3 regions of the Sinorhizobium sojae CCBAU 05684 genome follow, and region 3 is predicted to be linked to each of the others. Evidence: riboswitches for the same ligand, from Rfam matches in the RefSeq annotation. Region 3 holds a riboswitch; each other region holds the start of a gene.

The links. Region 3 has a riboswitch for cobalamin ahead of SJ05684_RS26125 (ABC transporter substrate-binding protein). Riboswitches for the same ligand answer to the same signal wherever they lie in the genome.
Region 1: linked by a shared signal. The riboswitch ahead of SJ05684_RS02270 (aromatic ring-hydroxylating oxygenase subunit alpha) and the one ahead of SJ05684_RS26125 (ABC transporter substrate-binding protein) in region 3 are both predicted to bind cobalamin.
Region 2: linked by a shared signal. The riboswitch ahead of SJ05684_RS09590 (DUF1636 family protein) and the one ahead of SJ05684_RS26125 (ABC transporter substrate-binding protein) in region 3 are both predicted to bind cobalamin.

The regions. Positions count from the first base shown of each region.
Region 1 covers NZ_CP023067.1:474,554-478,849, forward strand. The annotation lists gene SJ05684_RS02260 (L-threonylcarbamoyladenylate synthase) at 1-960, opposite strand, end outside; gene SJ05684_RS02265 (DUF6656 family protein) at 1,160-1,756, opposite strand; cobalamin riboswitch at 2,068-2,269, shown strand; gene SJ05684_RS02270 (aromatic ring-hydroxylating oxygenase subunit alpha) at 2,373-3,617, shown strand; gene SJ05684_RS02275 (FAD-binding oxidoreductase) at 3,614-4,296, shown strand, end outside.
Region 2 covers NZ_CP023067.1:1,955,863-1,960,158, forward strand. The annotation lists gene SJ05684_RS09580 (mechanosensitive ion channel family protein) at 1-463, opposite strand, end outside; partial or broken gene SJ05684_RS09585 (DUF924 family protein) at 611-1,169, opposite strand; gene SJ05684_RS09590 (DUF1636 family protein) at 1,409-1,795, opposite strand; cobalamin riboswitch at 1,922-2,135, opposite strand; gene SJ05684_RS09595 (hypothetical protein) at 2,268-2,567, opposite strand; gene SJ05684_RS09600 (hypothetical protein) at 2,586-2,870, opposite strand; gene SJ05684_RS09605 (SLC13 family permease) at 3,194-4,296, shown strand, end outside.
Region 3 covers NZ_CP023068.1:1,808,540-1,812,835, reverse strand. The annotation lists gene SJ05684_RS26140 (CaiB/BaiF CoA transferase family protein) at 1-190, opposite strand, end outside; gene SJ05684_RS26135 (acyl-CoA dehydrogenase) at 190-1,383, opposite strand; gene SJ05684_RS26130 (LysR family transcriptional regulator) at 1,552-2,457, shown strand; cobalamin riboswitch at 2,526-2,758, shown strand; partial or broken gene SJ05684_RS26125 (ABC transporter substrate-binding protein) at 3,024-3,974, shown strand; gene SJ05684_RS26120 (FecCD family ABC transporter permease) at 3,971-4,296, shown strand, end outside.

The DNA.
Region 1 (4,296 bases), on a different replicon from region 3:
GGCCGCCCGCTGCAGGCGGTCGATGATGGCTTCGCCCAACCCTTCGCTCGGGATCGGCCCGAATGCAATCGTGGCGGCGCCGCTCGCGTCCGCCTTCTTCATGTAGTCGAAAAGATTGGCGGCCGCCTCGCGGAGATTGCCGGCCGGGCTCAGGTCGAGCACCATCGCCGCCTCACTCTCGCCGGGAAGCGGTCTGCCGCCGAAGCGGACGAGCGCTTCTCCCTTGCCGACGTCCTTTGCATCGAGCCGCACCGCAGCACCCGGCGCATAATGCGAGGCGAGCATGCCAGGCGCCTCGATGGTCGCGCCGGCGCCTTCCGGGCGCTCCACCACCAGGCCCGTCACAGCCTCGATCTCCGCCGCATCGAGCCCGCCCGGCCGGAGCAGCCGGAGCCTCTCTTCCTCGACCTTGATGATCGTCGACTCGAGGCCAATCTCGGCCGGGCCCGCGTCAAGGATGAGTTTCAGCTTCGATCCGAGATCCGCCTGCACATGGGCCGCGCTGGTCGGGCTGATCCTGCCAGAGGTGTTGGCGCTTGGCGCCGCCAGCGGCCGCCCGAAGCGCGCGATCACGCGGCGCGAGAAGCCCTCAGGCATGCGCAGGCCGAGCGTGTCGAGACCGGCGGAGGCGAGCGCATGCACGCTGCTTTTCGGCCGCTGCGGCAGGATCAGCGTCAGCGGACCGGGCCAGAAGGCCTCCGCCAGTTGCCGCGAAACCGCATCGAAGACCACATGCTCCTCAGCCATCGCCGTGTCCGAGACATGGCAGATCAGCGGATTGAAACGGGGCCGGCCCTTCATCTCGTAGATTCGGCTGATAGCCTCTGCATTGGTCGCATCCGCCGCCAGGCCGTAGACTGTTTCGGTCGGGATCGCGACGGGCTCGCCTGCGGAAAGCACCGCACAGGCCGTCTCGATCGCCCGGTCGGGTTCGCTGCGCGTGTCGATGATTTCGGCCATGGGCGTTCGTCTTCCTTTCCGCAGCTTCCTACTGCATGTTTCCTTGAATCGGAACCGATTTGAGGAAACATGCAGCGATTCAAAGTGCTATAGCGGCCTTTTTTTTGCGCGTCTTTTCAGACGCGCAAAGGTCGCTGCAACTCTTTAAATCTGCGCATCGAGCTTTCCGAAAATCGGGTACGACTTTCGGGCCGATGCGCTAGAGACTGCGTATGATCTTGCGCAGCGCCTCGTCGCGTGCGCCAAGCATGAGCACGTTCTTCAGCGCCACCTTCGGGTCCTGCGTACGGAAGATCAGGCCGTTGCCGCGCACATTGCGGTTGACGACCATCCGCCCTTCGTCCGTGCCGGGCTCGATGGCAACGGCAAAATACATGCGCGAATACCCGGCCTGGATCCGGTCGAAGAAGTGCGTCTCGTCGCCGAGATCGGAAAAGAAATTGGCGAAATAGAAAGCCCAGGTCACGTCTTGCGATCGAGCGAGCCGGGTCGTAGCGGCCGTCACGTGGCAATAGCCAAGATGCGGGCTCGCGGCGAGCGTCCGGTGAAAGATCATCTTCGGGAAATTGATCGAGGCGTGAAAGCTGTTGATCCGCCTGTAAGTCGCTTCTCCCGCGGCGGTCAGCTTGCGTCCGGTCTTCTCCGCCACCTCCTCATAGCTCAGATAGCGCCGCTGCTCGGGCGTTTGGCGCCGTCGCTCGATGCGGCCGGTTCGCAGGAACTCGGTGTGGACGGCCGCTTTTGTCACCGGTGACGGCGCCTTTTCAGAGGCGTCGTAATATCTGAGCTTTGCCATCGACCTCTGCGCGCCTTCGCGAAAAAAGCGGGGTTGAACCGTCGTCGGACGCTAAACCATCAGGGTTAACAGAGTATTTTTCGTACCTTCTGCGCTAGGCTCGTTCACAGGCCTCGTCGCAAACGGGATGCTTGCTTTCGCGCTTGGGCAGGCGCTGACGAAAAAATTATCAGTCGACCAGCAATTGCCCTATCGCCTTGTTTATTATGGAGAAAAACAATGTGTTCGTCACAAAGTGCCGCGGCAAGGGGTCTGTCGTCTTTCCAGAATGGAATGTCGTTTATCGGCACTTGTGCGGGCTGCTAGACCGCTTAGATGGGGACACTCGAGGTGCCGCCCTGAGCGGGGCGGAGAATTGGGAAGCCGGTCAAATCCCGGCGCTGCCCCCGCAACGGTGGTGGAGTGAGGCCACGGCACCAAGCCACTGGACGTCAATGTCCGGGAAGGCGCCGGGGCGGGTCCTTCGCGGGACGGCTCCAGAGCCCGGAAACCAGCCTTGAGCACATCGACCGTAACAGGTTGCGGCGGGCAGCCGGACGGAGCCATGGCGCACGGCCTGTTGCCGTGGGCGGTTCCTGTCCTGCCTCTCCGAATCATGGCGAACGAGGATATGGGCATGGACATTCAGAGCGAAATGCTGCGCAAGCTGAAGACCCGTCGCGAAGGCTATAGCCTCGACCGGGACTTCTATATCGATCCCGACTATTATCGTCAGGATCTGGAAAACATCTGGTACAAGGATTGGCTTTTCATCGGCCACGATTGCGAGATCCCGCGGGCCGGCAACTATTTCACGGTGCAGGTCGGCGACTATCCGATCGTCATCGTTCGCGACCGGCAGGGAACGATCCGGGCGCTCCATAATTCCTGCCGCCATCGCGGCTCGCGCGTCTGCACGCAGCACAAGGGCTCTTCGGCCAAGCTCGTTTGTCCCTACCATCAATGGACCTACGAGCTGGACGGAAAGCTGCTATTCGCGCGGCAGATGCCGGACGGCTTCGATCTGGCGGCGCACAGCCTGAAGCCGGTGCATTGCGAGACCGTCGGCGGCTACATCTTCATCAGCCTTGCCGACGAGCCGATGAATTTCCAGCCGTTCCGCGACGTGGCTTCCGGCTACCTTGCGCCGCATCGTATCGGCGAGACGAAGGTCGCCTTCGAAAGCACGATCATCGAGAAGGGCAATTGGAAGCTCGTCTGGGAGAACAACCGGGAGTGCTACCACTGCGCGGCCAATCATCCCGAGCTGTGCCGCACCTATCCCGAAGCGCCGACGGTGACGGGGGTGCATGGCGCGATGAATGATCCGGAGATCAACGCCCATTGGCAAAAATGCGAGGCGGCCGGCCTGCCGAGCGCCTTCAAGATCGGATCGGCCGGGCAGTTCCGCATGACACGCATGCCGCTGATCAACGGTGCCGAGAGTTACACCATGTCGGGTCAGAGGGCCGTGGAAAAGCCGCTTTCCTCCGACGCGAGGACAGGCGGCATCGGCACATTGCTGCTCTTCCATTATCCGACGACGTGGAACCATATTCTCGGTGACCATGCGATCACCTTCCGCGTGCTGCCCCTCGGCCCCGAAACAACCCAGGTGACGACCAAGTGGCTCGTCAACAAGGAGGCGGTCGAAGGCGTCGACTATAAGCTTGACGACCTCATCCATGTCTGGACCGAGACCAACGATCAGGACCGCCAGATCGTCGAGGAGAACGCCTTCGGCATCCGCTCGCCGGCTTACCAGCCGGGTCCCTATTCGGTCGAGCACGAGGGCGGCGTGATGCAATTCGTCGAATGGTATTCACGCTACATGCTTGAGCGCCTTGAGCGCGGCGCAACGCCTCTTTCGCGGGTGGCATGATCATGGAAATGGCCCGTTCCTTCCATCATTTCGACGAGCTCAGTCCCTGGATCGACCGCCAGCACATGCTCGAATGCATCTCGGTGGTGGCCGAGACGGCGGATGTGATGACCTTCACCTTCCGCTCCGACAGGCCGGCCTGGTTCCGCTACCTGCCCGGGCAGTTCGTAACTCTCGAACTGCCCGTCGGGGAGGAGCCGGTGATGCGCACCTATACGCTCTCGTCCTCGCCGTCGCGGCCGCTCTCCGTTTCGATCACCGCCAAGGCGCAACGGGACAGCATCGGCACCCGCTGGATGTTCGACAATCTGAAGCCGGGCATGGTGCTGAAGGCGTTCGGTCCGCTCGGCGACTTCAGCTTCGTGCGCCATACGGGCGAAAAATATCTCTTTATCTCAGCCGGCTCGGGCATCACGCCGATGATGTCGATGATACGCTGGATGGCGGATTGCGCGCCGGATTCCGATGTCACCTTCATTTCCTGCGCGAGGCGCCCGGAGGATCTCTTGTTCAAGCCGGAACTGGAGATCCTCGCCCGGCAGATGCCGCATCTCAATCTCGGCTTCCTGGTCGAGGGGCACGAGGCGCGTCATGGTTGGCACGGGCTGCGCGGCCGTATCGACGCCACGAAGCTGCCGCTGCTCGCGCCGGATTTCCTGGACCGAACGGTCTTCTGCTG
Region 2 (4,296 bases), on a different replicon from region 3:
CCTCCGTCACGATTGCCGCTTCCGCCGGCTGGTCCTCGCCCGGCGGTTCGCCGAGCTCTTCCAGGCGGGCCTTGATCTCGTCGAGTCGTGGTTGGAGGGCCGCAGACGCCGAAACGATGTCCTTGGCAAGAGCGTCAGCCTCTACTTTCAGTTCGGCAAGGCGTTCGTCGTCCTTTGCATTTGCAACGCGCTCCCCAAGCTGCTGCAGATCGCGCTCGGCTTTGGCCAGTTGCGTTTCCGCCTGCTGCAGTGCCGGCGTTGCGGCAGCTTCGGCGTCCGCCCCGGCTTGCCTCGGCGGCTGCGCTGGCTGTGCAGGCTCGACCGCCGTTGCGGGCGATTGTTGACGAGGCTCGCTCTGCTCTAAGGGCTGAGCCGCTTCCTGTGCCGTCGCCGGCGCGCCGCCCGCGAGCGCCAGCGCAACCAGGGCAAACAAAAGGGCGGTCAAGTGTGCTGCCGAACGCAATTCAAAATCCTTCGCAATCCGTCTCTCGCCGATGGCGCCGCCAAGCGATCACGGCCCTTGTCCGATCTCCATAAGGAACATGGCGAAAACATGCAAAACCGGCACACCGCCGCCACCTCTTACGACCTTCCCGTCAACGAAGCACCGTCAAAATCCCGCGCCGGGCTGGGCGAGATAGGCCTCCTCCGCCGAGGTCGATCTGCGCCCGACGATGGCGTTGCGATGCGGAAAGCGACCGAACTGCTCGATCACCTGGCGATGGCGAATCGCATAATCGAGATAGTTTGGCTCGCCGAGCTCGGTAAAGAGCTTCACGGCCGTCGTCTGATCGGCGAGGTTCTCGGAATGCTCGAACGGCATGTAGAAGAAGGCGCGCCATTCCGGCGGCACCGCCATGTCGGCGCTAGCGCCTATGGCAAGCTGCGCCTCGCGCAAGGCCAGGCCGTCGGTCGCAAACGCCAGCGGCGATCCGCGATACATGTTGCGCGGGAGCTGGTCGAAGAGAAGGAGCCGCAAGCCAATTGCGCGGGTTCGCCCGCCAGACGTCGTCGACATGCCTCGAAAGCGCCAGATGCGTGTCCTGGAATCGCCGCGCGCACTCGCGATCGAGTTCGGCGCTCGGAGTGAACCAGTGTTCGTAGGAAAGCTCCTCGAACCAGAATTTCAACACGTCATCCGGTGTGCAGATCGCGCTTTGGTCAGTCATTCCCACCCTTCCCCCTTCCGACGGTCGCATCGCGTCAAATAGGCGATCGCCCCCGCGATTTCCAGCCGGGCGCCAGCGCATCGGCCCGAAAATCGTACCCGATTTTCCGAAAGCTCGATGCGCAGATTCAAAGAGTTACGGTGACCTTTGCGCCTTTGAAAAGACGCGCGGCGCTGTAGCTCCACTGAATAGGCCGGCTGACCGACGGACGAACTGCGACGATGACCAGACGGCCCCCCTCACTGGAAATGCCCGGCAAGGGCTTCGGAGACGATCAGCGCCGCCGGGACGCGGGCGAGATTGCCGCCGCCGGCAGGTCTCGGGCCGCCGTCCGCATGGGCGACGGCGAAGTCGACGAGATCGTCGATATTCTCTTCCACATCGACATCGCCGAAGAGATAGGTCGCCGTGCCCGACGCCTGGAAGGCAATGGTGCAGGGCCGCGTGCAGGCGGCCATGCACACCGTGCCGGCGATCGCGAAATCATCGTCGAGCGGCTTGCCGAGCGCCGAAACGCTGCGGTTGAGCATGGCAAGCAACTGGGCGCCCGGACGGCAGGGCCCGCCTGTGAAGTGGCACTCGGTCGAAAGCGTTATCTTGTGCGCTGATTGATGCGAATTCGCCATGGCTGTTCTCCGCCGGCCCCTGCCAGCTTTACAAGCGGGGCCGCAGAGAAGATAGCGAAAATCCGGACCGACGATTGCCCGCCAGGCAGAAGCCACTTCTTTTCCATCGGAACACCCCGTCCGTTGTGGTTGATCGGTTCGATGGCAGGTCTCCTGGCTCGCGGGTCGAGGCGCCTCCACGTCTTCCCAGCCTCCCGGCCAGTGACATGTTGTAGATGCGCTTTCCGCTCACAGTTGCGGGGGCAGCCACGGGATCGGCCCCTTTCGGGCATCCTCACCGTGTTCCCTTTTCAGCCGCTGCCGGATCAAGGGCAGCAGCACCATCGCGCCCTTGGTCGCATGAGTCTGCGCGGGACGCAATGGGGGCGGGAGAAGATTTCGCTTCACGACGCCACGCGTCTTGTCGGACGCGCAAGGTCTCTGTAGCTCCTTGAATCCGCGCATCGCCCTTTCCGATATTCGGGCCGATGCGCTAATCGTCGAAGAAGGGCAGGTCGCGGTAGCGGCGGCTTACCAGGCGCAGCGAGCGATCCGGCTCGATCACGTAGGTCTCGTAGACCCGCCGCCCGAAGCGATCGATGAATTGATGGGGGACGATGCTGCCGATGGGCGACTTGGTCAGCTTCGTGCGCGGCTGGCCGCCATAGGTGATGCTGCCGGGGATCGGCTCGAGCCCATAGCCGTAGCCGCCCGCATAGGTCACCGTGCAGGCGCCCGAAAGGAGCGCCGCAACGATCAGGGGAACCGCATTTTTCAAAGCTTTGCAGGGCATCTCGCCCTCCTTCGCAAGTCAATCGTCGAAGATGTCGTAGTCTATGCGGCGGCTTGTCAGGCGCAGCGAGCGATCCGGTTCGATGATGTAGGTCTCATAGACTCGATATCCAAATCGATCGAAGAACTGGTGCGGGACGATGCTGCCGATGGGCGCCTTGGTCAGTTTCGTGCGCGGCTGGCCGCCATAGGTGATGCTGCCGGGAATCGGCTCGAGGCCGGGCCCGTAACCGACCGTGCGTGTCGCGGGCGTGCAGGCAGCGAGCGCAAGCGTCGCGTAGAAAACGGCAAGGGCAATCTTCATGCTGGTGTTCCTGGTGGCATCCGGGCGCATTTCCAAAGCGAGGAACCGTTGTCAGGCCTTCAACTGCTCCTAACATCTTATTCCTTCTTCGCAGGCGATCCAAGAAAAGGCGGGGGTCCGGCGCAGTTTCCTGGTGAAGGCGGGGCGCTTCGCCAGGAATTCCGCGATATTTCAGTTGCATCCGATGGATGCTTTAGAGGATGTAGAGGGAAACTCGCCAGGCCGTCGGACGGCGGCGCAACGAGGCTGCCCGTCCGATACCGGCCGGGTGGTGCGTTGCAAAAGGCCCATGTCCGATCAGTCGTTGCTTCAGGTACTCGCTTATGACCGCCGACCAGTTCCTCTCGTTTATCGTCATCGGCGCCATGATGGTCTTTTTCGTATGGGGTCGGCTCCGGTACGACATCGTCGCCTGCTCGGCGCTGATGCTTTCGGTGGCCGTCGGCATCGTGCCCTTTGACCATGCCTTTGACGGCTTCAGCGACGACATCGTCATCATCGTCGCCAGTGCCCTGATCGTCAGCGCCGGCGTTGCCCGTTCGGGCATCGTGGATGCGGCGATCCAGCGCTTCCTGCCGGAACTGCAGTCGGTGCGGGCGCAGCTTGCGCTTCTCGTGGTCACCGTCACCGTGCTCTCGGCCTTCATCAAGAATATCGGTGCGCTCGCGATCATGATTCCGGTCGCGTTTCAGTTTGCCCGGCGCTCGAAGGTGCAGCCCTCGGTCTTTCTGATGCCGATGGCCTTCGGCTCGCTGATCGGCGGGCTGATGACGCAGGTCGGCACGTCGCCGAACGTCGTCGTCTCGCGGATGCGTGCAGACCTCACCGGCGAAAGTTTCTCGATGTTCGATTTCACGCCGGTCGGCGCTTCGCTTGCGCTTGTCGGCTGCGTCTTCCTGCTGCTTGCCTATCGCCTGGTACCGGAGCGCAAGAGCCAGGAGGTCTCGGTAAATCAGGCGATCGAGATCACCGACTATACGGCGGAAGCCATGGCGGCGCCCGGCTCGCCGGCGATCGGCAAGCCCGTGAGCAACCTCGTCAGGATCGGCGACGGCGGCGCCGTCGTCATCGCCATCTTCCGGCGCGGCACGCATCTGGCGCCGCTTCCCGATGTGGTGATCGAGACGGACGACATATTGCTGCTCGAGGGCGGGCCGGCCGCCCTGGACCGCATCGTCTCCCAGGCGAAGCTGAAGATCGCCGGCGAGCGGCTGCCGATGCCGGGCGACAAGACCCGTTCGGAGATCGAGGCGATCGAAGCCGTGATCGGCAGCAATTCATCCCTCATCGGCATGTCCGCCGAGCGACTGGCGCTCTTCAACAATCACAATGTCAACCTGCTTGCGGTGAGCCGGCAGGGCGAGAGGCTGAAGCAGCGCCTCGGCAGCATCAGGCTGCAGGCCGGCGATATCGTCGTGCTGCAGGG
Region 3 (4,296 bases):
CGCCCTTGCCGTCCGGCTGTTCGATGAAGGGAGGCCCCCATGTGCGGGTGTCGTCGCCCTGCGGGCTCTCGACCTTGATCACTTCGGCGCCGAGGTCGGCGAGCGTCTGTCCGATCCAGGGGCCGGCCAGGATGCGGGCAAGCTCGACGACCTTCAGGCCGGCGAGTGGGGCGCTGTTTGGAACAGCCATCAGAAGAATGCCTGAATGCCGGTCTGGGCACGGCCGAGAATCAGCGCATGGACGTCATGCGTGCCCTCGTAAGTGTTGACGGTTTCGAGATTCTGCGCGTGGCGCATGACGTGGTACTCGATCTGAATGCCATTGCCGCCATGCATGTCGCGGGCCTGCCTCGCAATGTCAAGCGCCTTGCCGCAATTGTTGCGCTTGACGAGGGAAATCATCTCCGGCGCAAACCTGCCCTCGTCCAACAGCCGCCCGACACGAAGCGAGGCCTGCAGGCCGAGCGTGATCTCCGTCTGCATGTCGGCGAGCTTCTTCTGGTAGAGCTGCGTACCGGCGAGCGGCTTGCCGAACTGGATGCGATCGAGGCCGTATTGTCGCGAACGGAACCAGCAATCCTCCGCGGCGCCGAGCACGCCCCAGGAGATGCCGTAGCGGGCACGGTTGAGGCAGCCGAACGGTCCCTTGAGTCCCGAGACATTCGGCAACAGCGCGTCCTCGCCCACCTCGACGCCTTCGAGCACGATCTCGCCGGTGATCGAGGCACGCAGCGACAGCTTGCCGCCGATCTTCGGCGCCGAGAGGCCCTTCATGCCTTTTTCGAGGATGAAGCCGCGGATCTGCCCGCCATGCGCCTCCGATTTGGCCCAGACCACGAAGACGTCGGCGATCGGCGCGTTGGAGATCCACATCTTCGAGCCCCGCAGGCGATAGCCGCCCTCGATCTTCTCGGCGCGTGTTTTCATCGAACCCGGATCGGATCCGGCATCCGGCTCGGTGAGTCCGAAGCAGCCGATCAACTCGCCCGAGACGAGGCCGGGCAGGTATTTGTCGCGCTGTTCTTCGGAGCCATAGGCGTAGATGGGGTAAATCACCAGCGACGACTGCACGCTCATCATGGAGCGGTAGCCCGAATCGACGCGCTCCACCTCGCGCGCCACGAGACCATAGGAAACGTAATTGGCGCCGGCCGCGCCATATTTTTCCGGCAGGGTCACGCCGAGAAGACCCGCCTGGCCCATCAGCCGGAAGAGGCCCGGATCGGTCTTTTCCTCAAGATAGGCCTCCTCTACGCGCGGCAGCAGTTCTGCTTGCGCGAAGGCGCTGGCCGCATCGCGGATCATGCGTTCGTCCTCGGCAAGCTGGTCGTCCAGGAGAAGGGGATCGTCCCATACGAAGGCGCTGCCTTGGGGTGACTGCATGGCGGGGGCAGTGGACGGGTTTGTGGTCACGGATTCTCTCCCGATAATCTCGAAACGGCCCCGATAATCTCGAAACGGCAAGCCGATTTCCTATGTAGATACCGATTGTTGCCGGGCGTAAAAAGCCGTATTTAGGCGTAATATCATTCATAGAGTGCATAGGTGGAGATGCGCCCGCGCCGGTTCCTTCCCTCGATAAGCCTTTTGTCCGCTTTTGAGGCCGTCCTGAAGACCGGCTCGACGGCGGCGGCTGCGCGCGACCTCAATCTGACGCAGAGCGCGGTGAGCCGCCTTGTCCAGAATCTGGAGCAGCAGCTCGGCCGCCAGCTTTTCGAGCGTCACCGGCAGAAGCTCATCCCCACGCAAGCCGCCCACGCCTATGGCCGGGATGTGACCCGCGCGCTCGATCTCATTCAGCGCGGCAGCATGGAAGTTGCCGCAAATCCGGGCGGCGGCACGCTGTCGCTGGCGATCCTGCCGGCCTTCGGCACGCGATGGCTGGCGCCGCGGCTCGGCACGTTCCTGGTCAAGCATCCCGGCATCACGATCAATCTAGCAACGCGCCTCAAGCGCTTCAACTTTGCCGTCGAAGGCTTCGATGCCGCCATTCATTTCGGCGCCGAGGATTGGCACGACGCCGGCCATATGAAGCTATTCGAGGAACGACTGACCGCCTGCATTTCGCCGGCACTGCTCAACGACCATCCGATCACCGGTGTCGATGACATGTCCGGGCTGCCGCTTCTGCAGCTGGAGACACGGCCGAATGCCTGGCTGATCTGGTTTGCCGCCCATGGCGCGGAACCAACAAGCGTGACCGGAATGCTCTTCGACCAGTTCGCCACCATGACTCAGGCTGCGATCTCCGGGCTCGGCGTCGCTCTTCTTCCGGACTATCTGGCATATGCGGAGATCGCGGAAGGGCGCCTTGTGCCCCTCTTGAAGAGGGGCGTGCCGGGGTCCGGATCCTATTGGCTGGTCTGGCCGCAAGCGCGCGCCAATTACCCGCCGCTCGAAGCCTTCCGCACCTGGCTTGCCGAGGAACTGTCGCCGGAGGCCTCATCGGTTTCCTGACCCGCGAAGCGGGCATGGACCTCCGGTAGGGAAGCAGGGGCCCGCCCTTGACCGGCCCGGGGCAACTATCTATGGAGTCTCTCGACGGTTCCCCGACGATGAAGCGAAGGGGATTAATAGGGAACACGGTGCGGGCGACCCAGTAGGGACCAAGGCCGTGGCTGCCCCCGCAACTGTGAGCGGATTGCCGTCCATCCTCGTGGCGCCTCCAGCGCCATGCCACTGTGCCACCCGGCACGGGAAGGCAGATGGACGACAGACATCCGCAAGCCAGGAGACCTGCCGTCATGTGTTCGCTCCAATGTCCACGGGCGGGGATGCCCGGAACAGGATGTGCCATGACAAATTCTCGCGCCTGGCTGCGCCTTCCTGCCTTCGTTCCTTCCCGCTCGAGCGGCCGCTCGCTCGAAACCGCTGACTGACGCGGCGCGATCATTCCTGCCGTCCGCGCAGTGCGGCCGGTATTTTTCCAATCGGGGAGATCAACCGTGACCATCATTCCCACCATTCGTGGCAGCTTTGTTGCCGTCGCTGCGCTGGTGTCGACTCTCACCGTCGACGCTCGGGCCTCCGAAACCACCTATCCGCTGACCATTACCAATTGCGGCCGCACGGTCACTTTCCAGAAGGCGCCCGAACGCGCCGTCTCGATCGGCCAGAGCAGCACGGAGATCATGTATCTGCTCGGCCTGCAGGACCGGATGGTCGGCACCGCCGTCTGGCTCGGCCCGGTCATCGGGGGTTACGAGGAGGCGAATGCCAGGGTGGAGCGTCTCGCGGACAACGATCCGAGCTTCGAAAGCGTCGTTGCCAAGAAGCCGGACATCGTCACCGCGCAGTTCCAGTGGCACGTCGGGCCCGAAGGCACCGTCGCCAAACCGGAGCAGTTCGAGGAACTCGGCATTCCCGTCTACACCTCGCCCGCCGATTGCGTCGGCAAGGACAATACGGGTGGCGGCGATGGCGTTCGCCATGCGGTTTTCACCATGGACCTGATCTACCAGGAGATCGCTGAACTGGCGCAGATCTTCAACGTCCAGGCTCACGGCGAGGCGCTGATCGCCGAGCTGAAGTCGCGCGAGGATGCGGCGAAGCAGAAGATCGCGTCGGCGAACGGCAGGCTCTCCGCCGTGTTCTGGTTCTCGAGCGCGGAGCTCGACATCGATCCCTTTGTCGCCGGCAAGAACGGTGCTCCCGGCTACATCATGCAGGCGCTCGGCATCCGCAATGTCATCGACAGCGAAGAGGAATGGCCGACCGTCGGCTGGGAAACCATCGCCAAGTCTGGCCCGACGATCATCGTCGCGGGCAGGATGGAGCGTCGCCGTTTCCCCGCAGACGACATCGCCGTCAAGCACCAGTTCCTGAAGTCCGACCCGGTCACGAGCCTCATGCCGGCCGTCAAGGAGGGCCGTGTCGTCGAAATGGACGCCCAGGCGATGAACCCGACGATCCGGACCATCGAAGGTATCGAGGTCCTGGCCGAGGCCATTGAAAAAGCCGGCCTGACCCAGTGATCGGCTTGGTGGGCTCCCTATCGAGGACAAGCGCCACAGTGCTGGCGCTTGTCCTGTTGTTCGCGGCGCTCTGGCTGGGTGCGGCGATCGGCGAGACCGCGATCCCGATGGATGTCGTCGCCCGGGCGGTCGCCAATCGGCTTTGGCATGCGGGCTATCCGCTCGATCCGATCAACGAGGGCATCATCTGGAACTACCGGCTGAGCCGCGCCGTGGTGGCGGCGTGCTGCGGCTCGGCGCTTGCGCTTTCCGGCGTCGTGCTGCAGTCGCTTCTGCGCAACCCGCTGGCCGATCCGTATATTCTCGGGATTTCGGCGGGTGC